Regions from separate parts of the Paenibacillus sp. SAFN-054 genome, predicted to be linked through region 1. Evidence: riboswitches for the same ligand, from Rfam matches in the RefSeq annotation. Region 1 holds a riboswitch; the other holds the start of a gene.

What was found. A riboswitch is a leader RNA that binds a small molecule or an ion and turns the genes downstream of it on or off. The one in region 1 is predicted to bind cyclic di-AMP.
Region 2: another riboswitch for cyclic di-AMP. It lies ahead of ACTHPM_RS14630 (hypothetical protein); the one in region 1 lies ahead of ACTHPM_RS27155 (C40 family peptidase).

What each region holds. Positions count from the first base shown of each region.
Region 1 covers NZ_JBQCKS010000012.1:15,396-21,004, reverse strand. The annotation lists gene ACTHPM_RS27160 (hypothetical protein) at 1-532, shown strand, start outside; cyclic di-AMP (ydaO/yuaA leader) riboswitch at 828-967, shown strand; gene ACTHPM_RS27155 (C40 family peptidase) at 973-1,437, shown strand; cyclic di-AMP (ydaO/yuaA leader) riboswitch at 1,823-1,960, shown strand; gene ACTHPM_RS27150 (C40 family peptidase) at 1,964-2,455, shown strand; gene ACTHPM_RS27145 (GNAT family N-acetyltransferase) at 2,698-3,189, shown strand; gene ACTHPM_RS27140 (c-type cytochrome) at 3,346-3,705, shown strand; gene ACTHPM_RS27135 (4a-hydroxytetrahydrobiopterin dehydratase) at 3,805-4,110, opposite strand; gene ACTHPM_RS27130 (hypothetical protein) at 4,302-4,595, opposite strand; gene motA (flagellar motor stator protein MotA) at 4,953-5,609, shown strand, end outside.
Region 2 covers NZ_JBQCKS010000002.1:694,867-700,475, reverse strand. The annotation lists gene ACTHPM_RS14635 (glutathione peroxidase) at 86-577, opposite strand; gene ACTHPM_RS14630 (hypothetical protein) at 701-1,141, opposite strand; cyclic di-AMP (ydaO/yuaA leader) riboswitch at 1,144-1,306, opposite strand; cyclic di-AMP (ydaO/yuaA leader) riboswitch at 1,699-1,912, shown strand; cyclic di-AMP (ydaO/yuaA leader) riboswitch at 2,020-2,197, shown strand; gene ACTHPM_RS14625 (hypothetical protein) at 2,329-2,721, shown strand; gene kdpF (K(+)-transporting ATPase subunit F) at 2,863-2,940, shown strand; gene kdpA (potassium-transporting ATPase subunit KdpA) at 2,978-4,657, shown strand; gene kdpB (potassium-transporting ATPase subunit KdpB) at 4,727-5,609, shown strand, end outside.

The sequences.
Region 1 (5,609 bases):
TCACGGATTGCACAAGGAGCGCGAAGGAGATATCGGGCTGCATTTCTTCAAGGGCATGAGACGTCACGGGAAGGTCGTCTTTCTCTTCCACCTGGCGGAATGGATATGCATCGCGGCACCCGCGTATTGGATCTTGCCCAAGCTGTATAAGATCCTTCTTAGCGGCGTCCAGCTGCCATCTCTTGCACTTCAGGTCCTTCCGTACGCGGCTGCCTGGCTTCTGTACAGCTATATGATCCATCAGCTCATCCTCTTCATGCAGTTCGGCAAGACCGGCGGCACCGGCTTCCTGGCACCCTTATGGCAATGCCTGCGCGGTGCGCTGCCTCTGGTGGGAATTTCCCTCACTTTGGGGATGGCGAGCTTGCTTATATTCAGTCTTTTTACGGGCATCTCCCTCTTCTGGGCCGGCATCTTCGCGCTGATTCTCCAGCAGGGCTATCATCTGGTCAGCTGCATCATGAGGCTATGGGGCATTTCGACCAAATTTGATCTGTGGTATCGGCTGGCTCATAAGGATGCGGAAAAATAAAAAAATTATTTTTTGTGGTTAAACAGCCAGCAGCATTGGATTGGTTAATTTTTTGTCATCACTTCAATCCCCTGATAGAAGAAAAACCCCTCCCTTTCGCATGTAAAGGGCAGGGGTTTTGTTCGTTTAAAAGTGCCTTAAGTATTTGCCAAAGCGCGAATCGTCTGATACAATAATCCGAGTACGAACTTAGTAACAACTTTGTAATTTTTGCTGTAACTATTCCACTGTACTGTAAACGAAATTTTAAACGACACATTCCAATTGATACCATGCCGTCATTCACGTTTCAGGTGCCTGATCAAGGCCGAATTCCTTGGCACCGGGAAGCGGGGGAACCACTTTGGGTGAATTGATCTCGTAACAGAGGGATCATAGGGGACTACCTTCTACCGAATCCTTAAGCTAACCTCGCAGGCACTCGGAAGGGGTTTATTTTTTTGAAAAAGAAGTTTGCAGCCGCTGCGCTCGGATTAACGCTTATGTTCTCGATGGGAACCAGCGTATTCGCCGATTCCTCATTGAATAACGTTGTCCACAAAACGATTGGTGTTTCTTACAAAACCGGCGGAACCACGACGAACGGGTTCGATTGCTCCGGATTTACGCGTTATGTATTCCAAAAGCTGGGTGTTTCCATTCCTCGCCAATCCAGCGCACAGTATAAAACAGGCACTGCGGTCTCCAAAAGCAACTTGAGAGCCGGAGATCTGGTATTCTTCAATACGACTGGCGCAGGCGTTTCCCATGTCGGGATCTACGTCGGAAACGGAAATTTTGCTCATTCATCCTCTTCCAAGGGTGTTACGATCAGCAAGCTTAGCAACAGCTACTTCGCCAACCGCTACATTGGCGCCAAACGAGTCATGAGTACGGCTAAATACAAAGCTGCCGTTTATAACTAATACTCTCTCCCATACACATATCTTAACTTAAGGCCCGCACCGGGGATTTTTGCCGAAATCCCTCTTGCGGGTTTCTTGTTACTTATTAGACGGTTGAAATGCCTAAAAGGTAACAACTTTTCGCAAAAAAATTTTAGGAGCCTTCAATTCGTGCTCCTTCTTACGCCTCATTTACCCACCCCGCCAACAAATAAACATTTTTTCCTATAAAATGCTCTAAAAAATGCCTTATTTTTAAAAAAAGTTGATTATTTATAGCCTTTATTGATAGAAACAATTGCCAAACGCAAATTCCTTTGCTACAATAGTCCCAGTGAGTTAGTAACAACTTTGTAATCTTTGCTGGACCGTTTATGAATAGAACGTTTCCTGATGTATATAGTGTAGAGAATCTATGCCGAATTTCCTCACACTAGGGAAGCGGGGGAACCATGATGGGTGAATTGATCTTGCAACAGAGGGATCATAGGGGACCTTCTACCGAATCCTTAAGCTAACCTCGCAGGCACCGGAAGGGGTATTTTGTTTGAAAAAGAAGCTAGCAGCAGCAGTCATGAGTTTTGCCATCGTATTTACCGTTGGAGCCGGAAGCGCTTTCGCGGACTCCAAAATGGACAAAGTGATCGATGATGTCATCGGCACCAAGTACAAAACCGCAGGAACGACAACGAGCGGATTTGACTGTTCCGGATTCACGATGTACGTTTTCAAGCATTTGGGGATCAACCTGCCGCACCAATCGGGCTCCCAATTCAGCATGGGTTCCGCTGTATCCCGCAGTAATCTGAGAGCAGGAGACCTGGTATTCTTCAATACTTCCGGCTCCGGCGTTTCCCATGTCGGAATCTATGTCGGCGACGGAAAGTTTGCGCATGCCTCGACTTCCCGTGGTGTTATTGTCAGTTCGCTTAGCGACAGCTACTACGTCAACCGCTACGTTGGCGCCAAACGAGTCATGAGCACGGATACCTACAAGTCCGCCGCCGTTGATTCCGAAGACAATGATGACGTGCAGTAATGCCTGACTGTCTTGAACGGTTTGTACGACCACCCGTACTTTGAGATTTTTGCCGAAATCTCAAAAGGCGGGTTTTTTTGTGGGCATCTGAGGCTGTATATCATTACCATATGCTGCCCACATTATTTGTTTACCCTTCCTTCCGCCAAATAAACACCCTAAAGCCTTAAGGAAGGAATAGTTTCGCAAAAAGTTTCAAATCCTATGGTTTAGCGCTGTCTCTCAAGGAAAGGGGATACGCCATGAATGATTCCAAACGTTTTTTCACCGTTGTTCCCATGAGCCGCGAGCAGGCTGAAACGTGCTGCTCCTGGTCGTATGAGCCCCCTTACGATGCGATTTACGGCTGGCTGCCTTGGCCTCAGATGGAGGCGCTCGGAATCGAGCTGGGCGACCCCGAGGTACGCAAACAGCAGTATGTTTCGGTTCTGAATGCTGAGGGCACCCTGTGTGGCTTTGCGCAGCTTTTTCCGATGGTTAACGTCATCCGCCTGGGAATCGGTATGCGGCCTGATTTATGCGGTCAGGGGCTGGGTAAAAGCTTTATACATGCCATCGTGCATGCGGCCAAGCAGCGCTATCCCGGTTTGCCCGTGGATCTGGAAGTCCAGGACTGGAATCAGCGGGCCATTCGGGCCTACCTGAAGGCTGGTTTTATGATTACCGATACGTATGAAAGGCAGACCCCTGAAGGGATCGGATGCTTTCACTGCATGGTATATGAGGAAGAATAACCGATCGTCAATGATAAATGGTACAAAATTGTGTATATTTCAAGGCTATGCCCCGCTTTCGTTTGCTTTTTTGTCACAAACTATTTGATGTACCGGCTTGTTCCGTTATAATGAAGAAATGAAGAACTGCAGTTTACATAGAAAGGACGAAAACGGATGCAAAAATGGATCATGAGCGGTGTCGTAGCAATCGCATGCGTATTTGCCATTGTGCTCATGTTTACACTGCCTGGCAAAGAGCAAGTAGCTGAAGAAGAAAAACCATCCATGCCTGAGGTAACGATGGACGCTGCATCGGCTGAAGCAACCGTCAAAGCCCAAGGCTGCCTTAGCTGCCACGGTGACCAATTGCAGGGCGGTGTAGGGCCTAACCTGCAAAAAATCGGTTCCCAGCTTTCCGCAGAAGAAATCTATACAATTGTTACTAAAGGTAAAGGCGGCATGCCTTCATTCAAAGACAAGCTGAAGAGTGAGGAAATTGCCAACGTAGCCCAGTGGCTTGCAGCCAAAAAGTAATCTTTTCCCGCATGGGATAGAAAAACACGCTTCGAATCCTTGACCTAGAGGTCAAGGGCCGAAGCGTGTTTTTTGCTGTACCCGCATGGGCATGAAATGCTAACGTTTCTCGCCTGAGCGCATTTTTTCGAAAAGCTCGTTAAACTGGTGGGCCTCCTTGATGTCCAGGGCGGTAATGCCGCCTTCATCCCAGGAAGTCAAACGCAGCGTCACGTTTTTGTAATCGATGGAAATAAAGGGGTGATGATCAAAGGCCTCCGATATCGTCGCAACCTCGTCGACAAACGAAATCCCTTTCATGAAATTGGAAAAAATGAATTTGCGCACGATCCAGCGGCCCTCTTCGAGCTCCCAGCCTTCCAGCTTCGCTAAATGTGCCTCGACTTCTTCCTGCGTATAAACCATTGTTTAAGTTCCTCCCTGAAACCAAACACCCTGATGGCCTCGGCCAAAAGGATGCGTCTTTACCTTGCTTTCCATTAACTTTTCCCATTGTATTCCGGTCATTGAATATTTATGAATATGGCCTTCCACAGGGCCAAACACTTGTTATATCTTAACACGCCAGGCATTCAAAAATCCATTCGGCCCATGGACTAGATCAGTGGAACTACAGTCAGTTCCTCGTCCCCGATGAGCAGATTGATCCGGTGATGCTCCTTGTCATACATGACGACGCCGCTGCCCACTTCAATCACGGGCTCTGTACCCAATCCGTAAAAAAGATCCTCGGCCAGCGCCTCATGTACCTCCCGCTTCTCTTCGGGACTCAGCAGCTGCCATTCGCTGCCTTCCATTTCAAAGAACAAGTAGCTGTCGGGGATTTCCCCTACCGCGCTCGTCAGCTCTTTCAGGATTTCATCGTATTCGCGCCCATGCTTTACACCCATGGCTATTCCCTCCGCCCTCGTTACGTATCCCCCTGTGCAATTCAGGGTCCCGCTGAATTTGCCTTGCCAGATATTCCGATCATACGGCCGGTCATGAACCGCCCATTTTTGCAATAGAACATTTTATTTAGGGCCCCTGGCTTGTGCATTGTGCTTGTACATTCGCCGTTTGAATCAGGCGCCGGTAGGACTGATGGACCCCATGGTTTCATTATAACGGAAAAATCCCCCTAAAAAAAAAGAGAATCCTGACGATAAATATTATATTACGTTTTTTGGTGCAGCACACCATTTTGCAAGGACGCAAACATGGTGCACGAAAGGATTCAATTCTATTTCTCATGGATGAGGTGTGCAATGGAAATTTCAACAATTATAGGCCTAATACTTGGCTTGATCGCGGTCTTTGTCGGTATGATACTCAAAGGGGCTCCTTTGATATCCCTCCTCACCCCCGCCGCTTATGTCATTATTCTCGGGGGAACGGCCGCCACGTTGTTTATTGGTTTTCCCATGTCAGAGCTTAAGAAGTTTCCCCAGCTGCTGAAAATGGTGTTCGTAAAACAAAATTTGGTGGATCGCCGCGACCTGATCACGATGTTCATGGAATGGGCATCGATCACCCGCCGCGAAGGTCTCCTCGCTCTGGAAACCAAAGTCGAAGAAATCGATGACCAGTTTCTCCGCAACGGCATGCGGATGATTATTGACGGCAATGACCAGGATTTTGTCCGCGATGTCCTGATGGAAGATATCTCGGCTACGGAAGAACGGCACCGTGCAGGCGCCCTGCTCTTTTCCCAGGCCGGTATGTATGCTCCTTCTCTCGGGGTTCTCGGGGCCGTTGTCGGCCTGATCGCCGCCTTGACCAAGATGGAGAACATGGGTGAACTGGCGCATGCGATCGGTGCAGCATTTATTGCGACCCTTCTTGGTATTTTTACCGGTTACGTGCTGTGGCATCCGATTTCCAACAAGCTGAAACGTTTGTCCAAAAAGGAAATCGAGCTGAAG
Region 2 (5,609 bases), on a different contig from region 1:
GTGTGTTTTATTTCTTGATTGCCGTTCGGACAGCGATATACAGAAGAAGGATAAGAGGGGGCCTCCCCTTTTAAACGGCTTGATGTCAGGCCTTGGCATCTCCCAGCAGCTTTTTGATATCTTCCTCGATTTTGTCCGGCGTCGTTTGCGGTGCGTAGCGCTTGACCACGCGACCCTGCTTGTCGACCAGGAATTTGGTGAAGTTCCACTTGATTGCTTTGGAGCCCAGCATGCCCGGTGCCTTTTCGGTAAGATGCTTGAAGAGCGGATGTGCGTCGTCTCCATTGACATTCGTTTTCTCAAACATGGGAAAGCTTACGCCGTAATTCATCTGGCAAAATTCCGCAATGTCTTCATTGTCACCCGGCTCCTGATGCGCAAACTGGTTGCTCGGGAATCCGAGAACCTCGAAATGCTGATCATGAAACTTCTCGTACAGCTCCTGCAGTCCCCGGTATTGGGGCGTTAATCCGCATTTGCTCGCCGTATTCACGATTAACAGCACCTGGTCCTTATAATCGGACATCGGAATTTCCTTGCCCTGGAGCGTGCGGGCCTGATAGTCGTACACCGACATGTTCATGTCTCCTTTCGTTGACTACGTTGGTTTAACGTGCTTACATACCATCAGTTTATATCTTATATTATATACAACTTAATTTTACACAATGAATCAGATCATTACAATTCTAACCTGACGTCAGAATAAAGAAACATACGCTTCCGCCATGCGAAACAGACCCCCGTTTGTACCTTGATTCGTGAGTTCCGAGGCATTCTCCCGGCTGGAGTGAAGCGTTTGAAGAGCATCGCACAGCAGCTGGACCCTAGTCAAATGGGACGGATCAACGGCATATAGGATATCCTTCTCCAAGGAAGCTTTGCAGTCAAAGCTTCGATGCATAAACCTTTCATACCAGGAAGCCCATACCACCCAATCCGCCGGACGCTGGCCCTCGTGCAGGTAAATCTCGCCCCAGCCGCAGCCGCCGCCGGCATGAATTCCCATCAACACCCTGTAGTGGTCGCCGAAAGGGCGAAAGGGCTCGGATTTATCCGAAGGCAAATGAACAATGAACAACTCAATGGCCTGGAACCGGATCCGCTCCGATATGTCCACGGCAGAGTCTGCTTGAAGCATCGATTTCTCTCCTTTATAGCTTACGAGGTTAGCTGTCGGATTCGGGCTGGAGCAGCCCTACGCTAAAGACGGTATTCCGTTCCTTCGCGATTCACCCCGCGGCCATCCCTTTAAGGCCGTTTGGTTCCCCCGTTTCCCTGAGCGGGAATTCAGCATCTGATGGTTTTAGATAAACTGGCATTTATGATATAGGATGCCGTAGGGTTTGTAAAACAGAAGAGGCCGCAGGTTTGCGGATATGGCACCCGGTTTCGGAGCATTCCTGCCGGACCTGCCCTCAGGATGGTTGTTTATCTTCGGTTATCTCGCATTTGCATCCTCTCACGCCGGTTTATAAAAAAACGATGCTTATGGGCTGAATGGAGGAACGAAGGCTAAAGCAGCTTTTGCAAGAACCGGTGAAATAGGGAGTATCCGTGAGTTTGGAGGAGATATAAACTTTTGTAAGCGATAACCTTAGCGAAAATGATTACATTTTAAACGCTAAGGGTTTTCGCGGTACCTTTACATGATTTGCAAGCGGGTGTATGATTCAAATCGTAATTCAAGACGTTTCCATTTTTGAATCGCTGAGTTTCTGCCCGCGAAAGGGCGGAAATCGGGGGAACCAATCGCGCGTATCCCAGTTATCCGGTGTGAGAGTCGGAAGCAGGTGATGCCGCAGGGGTGAATCCCGTGACAATCGGATGCCATGGATCCGAAACACGGGTAGAGCGACTCTCACCGCTCGAATCCGTCAGCTAACCTCGTAAGCGTTGTTTGAGAGAGGAATGATGAAACTTGTGATCGATATCCGTCGACCACAGGGGATCAATTGACCTCTGTGGTTTTTTATTGCCAAAAATAGCTTTGGAAGCAGCAAACCAAATTACATGTGAATGTCTTTAACGCTTAATTCCGGCCGGGCCGGAAGCGGGGGAACCAACGCATCGTATGGCTTTACGGGCATACGAAGCCGGGGTGAATTCCTCTGTCCCAAGAAGGGACAATGAGGGAAGGGCGACTCTCACGCCCTAATCCGTCAGCTAACCTCGTAAGCGTATAGGGAGAGGCAGCATTTGTCGTGAGCATATTTTCATGGCTTTCTTTCGTCATGAATTGATCGGCCGCGGGAAAGGTCCTCTTTCCCTGCGGCCGTTTTTATTTGCAGGCTCGGATGAAGCTGCCAGAAGGAGGAACGCAAAGTCGTGGATGAGGAACTCATCATCGTAACCGCGCCAAATGAGGCCGGCCGCAAATTTATTAAGCTTTTGATCTATCTTAAACGGCCTTTTGCCGTGCTCACCAATAGTTTGAAGGAAGAACGCGATCTGAGGAAGCTTGGGGCGACGCACATCATTCGGATTCATACGAACCATACGGATGAGTGGGTCGTTCCCGGGCAGCGGGTCGGCCGGATTTTTATTTTTGAGAACAGCCTCAATCTGACCTGCCGGTACCTGCAAATCTGCAGACCCTGGACGTCACGTCCCATCTACGTCATTACACGTGCGGACAATTCGCCGGGAATTTATCGGGGGCTCGGAGCGAATCACATCATCCATACCTTGAACGGCGAGGTCGGGTTCTTGCTGAAATAATAGCTCAATCGGGAATGTAAAAGGGGAGAATTGTAGCATGATGGACTTTCTGATGATATTGACACTCGCAGGAGTATTCGGCGTCTTTCTGCTGTTCCTGATGTGGTGCGGCCATGTCGTGGATGGGGGAGGGGAAGACAAATGATCGTGGTTATGGTCCTGGCGCTGCTCGTATTTGTCTATTTGGTCTATGCCCTGATCCATCCGGAACGGTTTTAAAGCATGAATAACCGCTTTTTATGAGGAGGAAGCAATTTTGGATATCCTGCAGATTTGTATTGTTATTGCTGTACTGCTTCTGCTGGTCAAGCCGGTAGGCAGCTATATATATCATGTGTTCTCCAACGAGGCGAACCGTACGGACAAGATTTTCGGGCCCGTGGAGAAGCTGTTCTACAGTATCATCGGCCTGAAAAACCGCTCAGGCATGAATTGGAAAAAGTATGCGCTCAGCATGATTGCGACCAACATCGTGCTCGTGGCGGTCAGCTATATCGTTCTAAGACTGATGGGAGGGCTGCCGGTCAACCCGAATCAAACGGGGAATATGGAAGCAAGCCTTTCCTTTAATACCGTCATCAGCTTCATGACGAACACGAATCTTCAGCATTACAGCGGCGAGAGCGGCATGTCTTATTTTGGACAGATGATTGTCATTACGATGATGATGTTTACGTCCGCAGCATCGGGCCTTGTCATTGCGATTGCTTTTATGCGCGGGATTACCCGCAGAGGGGGCGGCCTGGGGAACTTTTTCGAAGACTTCGTCAAAGCGCATACCCGTCTCTTTCTGCCGCTTGCCCTGATCGTGACTTTGGTGCTGGTGGCGCTGCAGGTCCCGCAAACGCTGGATCCTACTGTAACGGTCAATACGCTCGGCGGAGCCGTGCAGCATATTTCCATGGGGCCGGTGGCCTCGCTGGAGTCCATTAAGCATTTGGGAACGAACGGCGGCGGATTCTTCGGAGCGAACTCGGCGCATCCCTTTGAGAATCCGCGTCCGCTGACGAACGTGATCGAAATTTTGAGCATGTGGACGATTTCGGCGGCGCTGCCTTATACCTTTGGGCGCTTTGCGAAGAACCGCAAGCAGGGCTGGATCATCTTTACGGCCATGATGACGCTGTTCATTGCGTTCCTGTGCCTGGCCTATTTCTCGGAAAAGAGCGGCAACCCGCTGATTAACGAGCTGGGCATCAACAGCGCGCAAGGCAGCATGGAGGGCAAGGAGGTCCGGTTTGGCGTAGCGCAGTCCTCGCTCTTTACGGCGGTGACCACCGCGGCGACGACCGGTTCGGTCAACAACATGCATGATACGCTGACGCCGCTTGGCGGGCTGGCCCCGCTGGCCGAAATGATGCTGAACGTCGTGTTCGGCGGCAAGGGCGTTGGTTTCGTCAACATGATGATGTATGCGATTCTGGGCGTCTTTATATGCGGCCTCATGGTCGGACGGACACCGGAGTTTCTGGGCCGCAAAATCGAGAGCCGGGAAATGAAGCTGATCGCCATCGCGATCCTTGCGCATCCGCTCATCATATTGGCACCGACGGCCATTTCGTTCATGACCCATCTGGGAACGGACGGCTTGTCCAATCCGCTGTATCACGGGCTGAGCCAATCCTTGTACGAGTATACGTCTTCCGCGGCGAACAACGGCTCCGGCTTCGAAGGATTGGGCGATAATACGGTGTTCTGGAACGTCAGTACAGGGCTTGTCATGCTGCTCGGACGGTATGTCTCGATTATTGCTCTTCTGGCCGTGGCAGGCTCCTTGTCCCGGAAAAGAACAGTACCTGAATCGATCGGCACCTTCCATACGGATACGAAGCTGTTCGCAGGCATTCTGGTCGGTACCGTGCTCCTGATCGGGGCATTGACCTTCCTGCCGGTGCTGGTGTTAGGTCCGATAGCGGAATATCTGACACTGCGATAGCGGATTGCCCAACAATGCTGAAATTAAGGAATGGCTTCAATTCCTAGAATAAATGAGGTGGAGAGAGTCATGAGCGGACAACGCAAGAGCATGCTGACAGGCAGCATCATCAAGCATGCCATGAAAGATAGCTTTATCAAACTGAACCCGGTTGTCATGATGAAAAATCCGGTCATGTTTGTGGTGGAAGTGGGCACCCTGGTCGTGCTGTTAATGGTCCTGTTTCCGGCCTATTTCAATACAAGCGGGCGTCTTGGTTTTAACCTGACCGTGTTTCTGATCCTGCTCTTTACGGTCCTGTTCGCGAATTTCGCGGAGGCGCTCGCCGAAGGGCGGGGCAAGGCGCAGGCCGATTCCCTGAAGAAGAGCAAAAAGGAAACGACGGCAAACAAAATAGTCGGTTCCGAAATCAAGGTCGTCAATTCGACCGAGCTGCGCAAAGGCGATATGGTCGTCGTATCGCAAGGTGAAATGATTCCGGGAGACGGCGAAGTCATCGAAGGTCTCGCTTCCGTCGACGAATCGGCCATCACCGGCGAGTCGGCACCGGTAATTAAGGAAGCGGGCGGCGATTTCAGCTCCGTGACCGGCGGCACCCGGGTGGTCAGCGACCAGATCAAGGTCGTCATTACGAGCGACCCCGGTGAGTCGTTCATCGACCGGATGATTTCGCTCGTCGAAGGCGCGTCGCGCCAAAAAACGCCGAACGAAATTGCGCTGAACACGCTGCTGACGACGCTGACGCTCATTTTCTTGATCGTCGTCGTGACGCTGGCGCCGATTGCCAAGCATCTGGGCGTATCACTGGACATCCCGGTATTGATTTCACTGCTGGTCTGCCTGATCCCGACGACCATCGGCGGACTGCTCTCCGCCATCGGGATTGCCGGGATGGACCGCGTAACCCAGTTCAATGTGCTGGCGATGTCCGGTAAAGCAGTGGAAGCCTCCG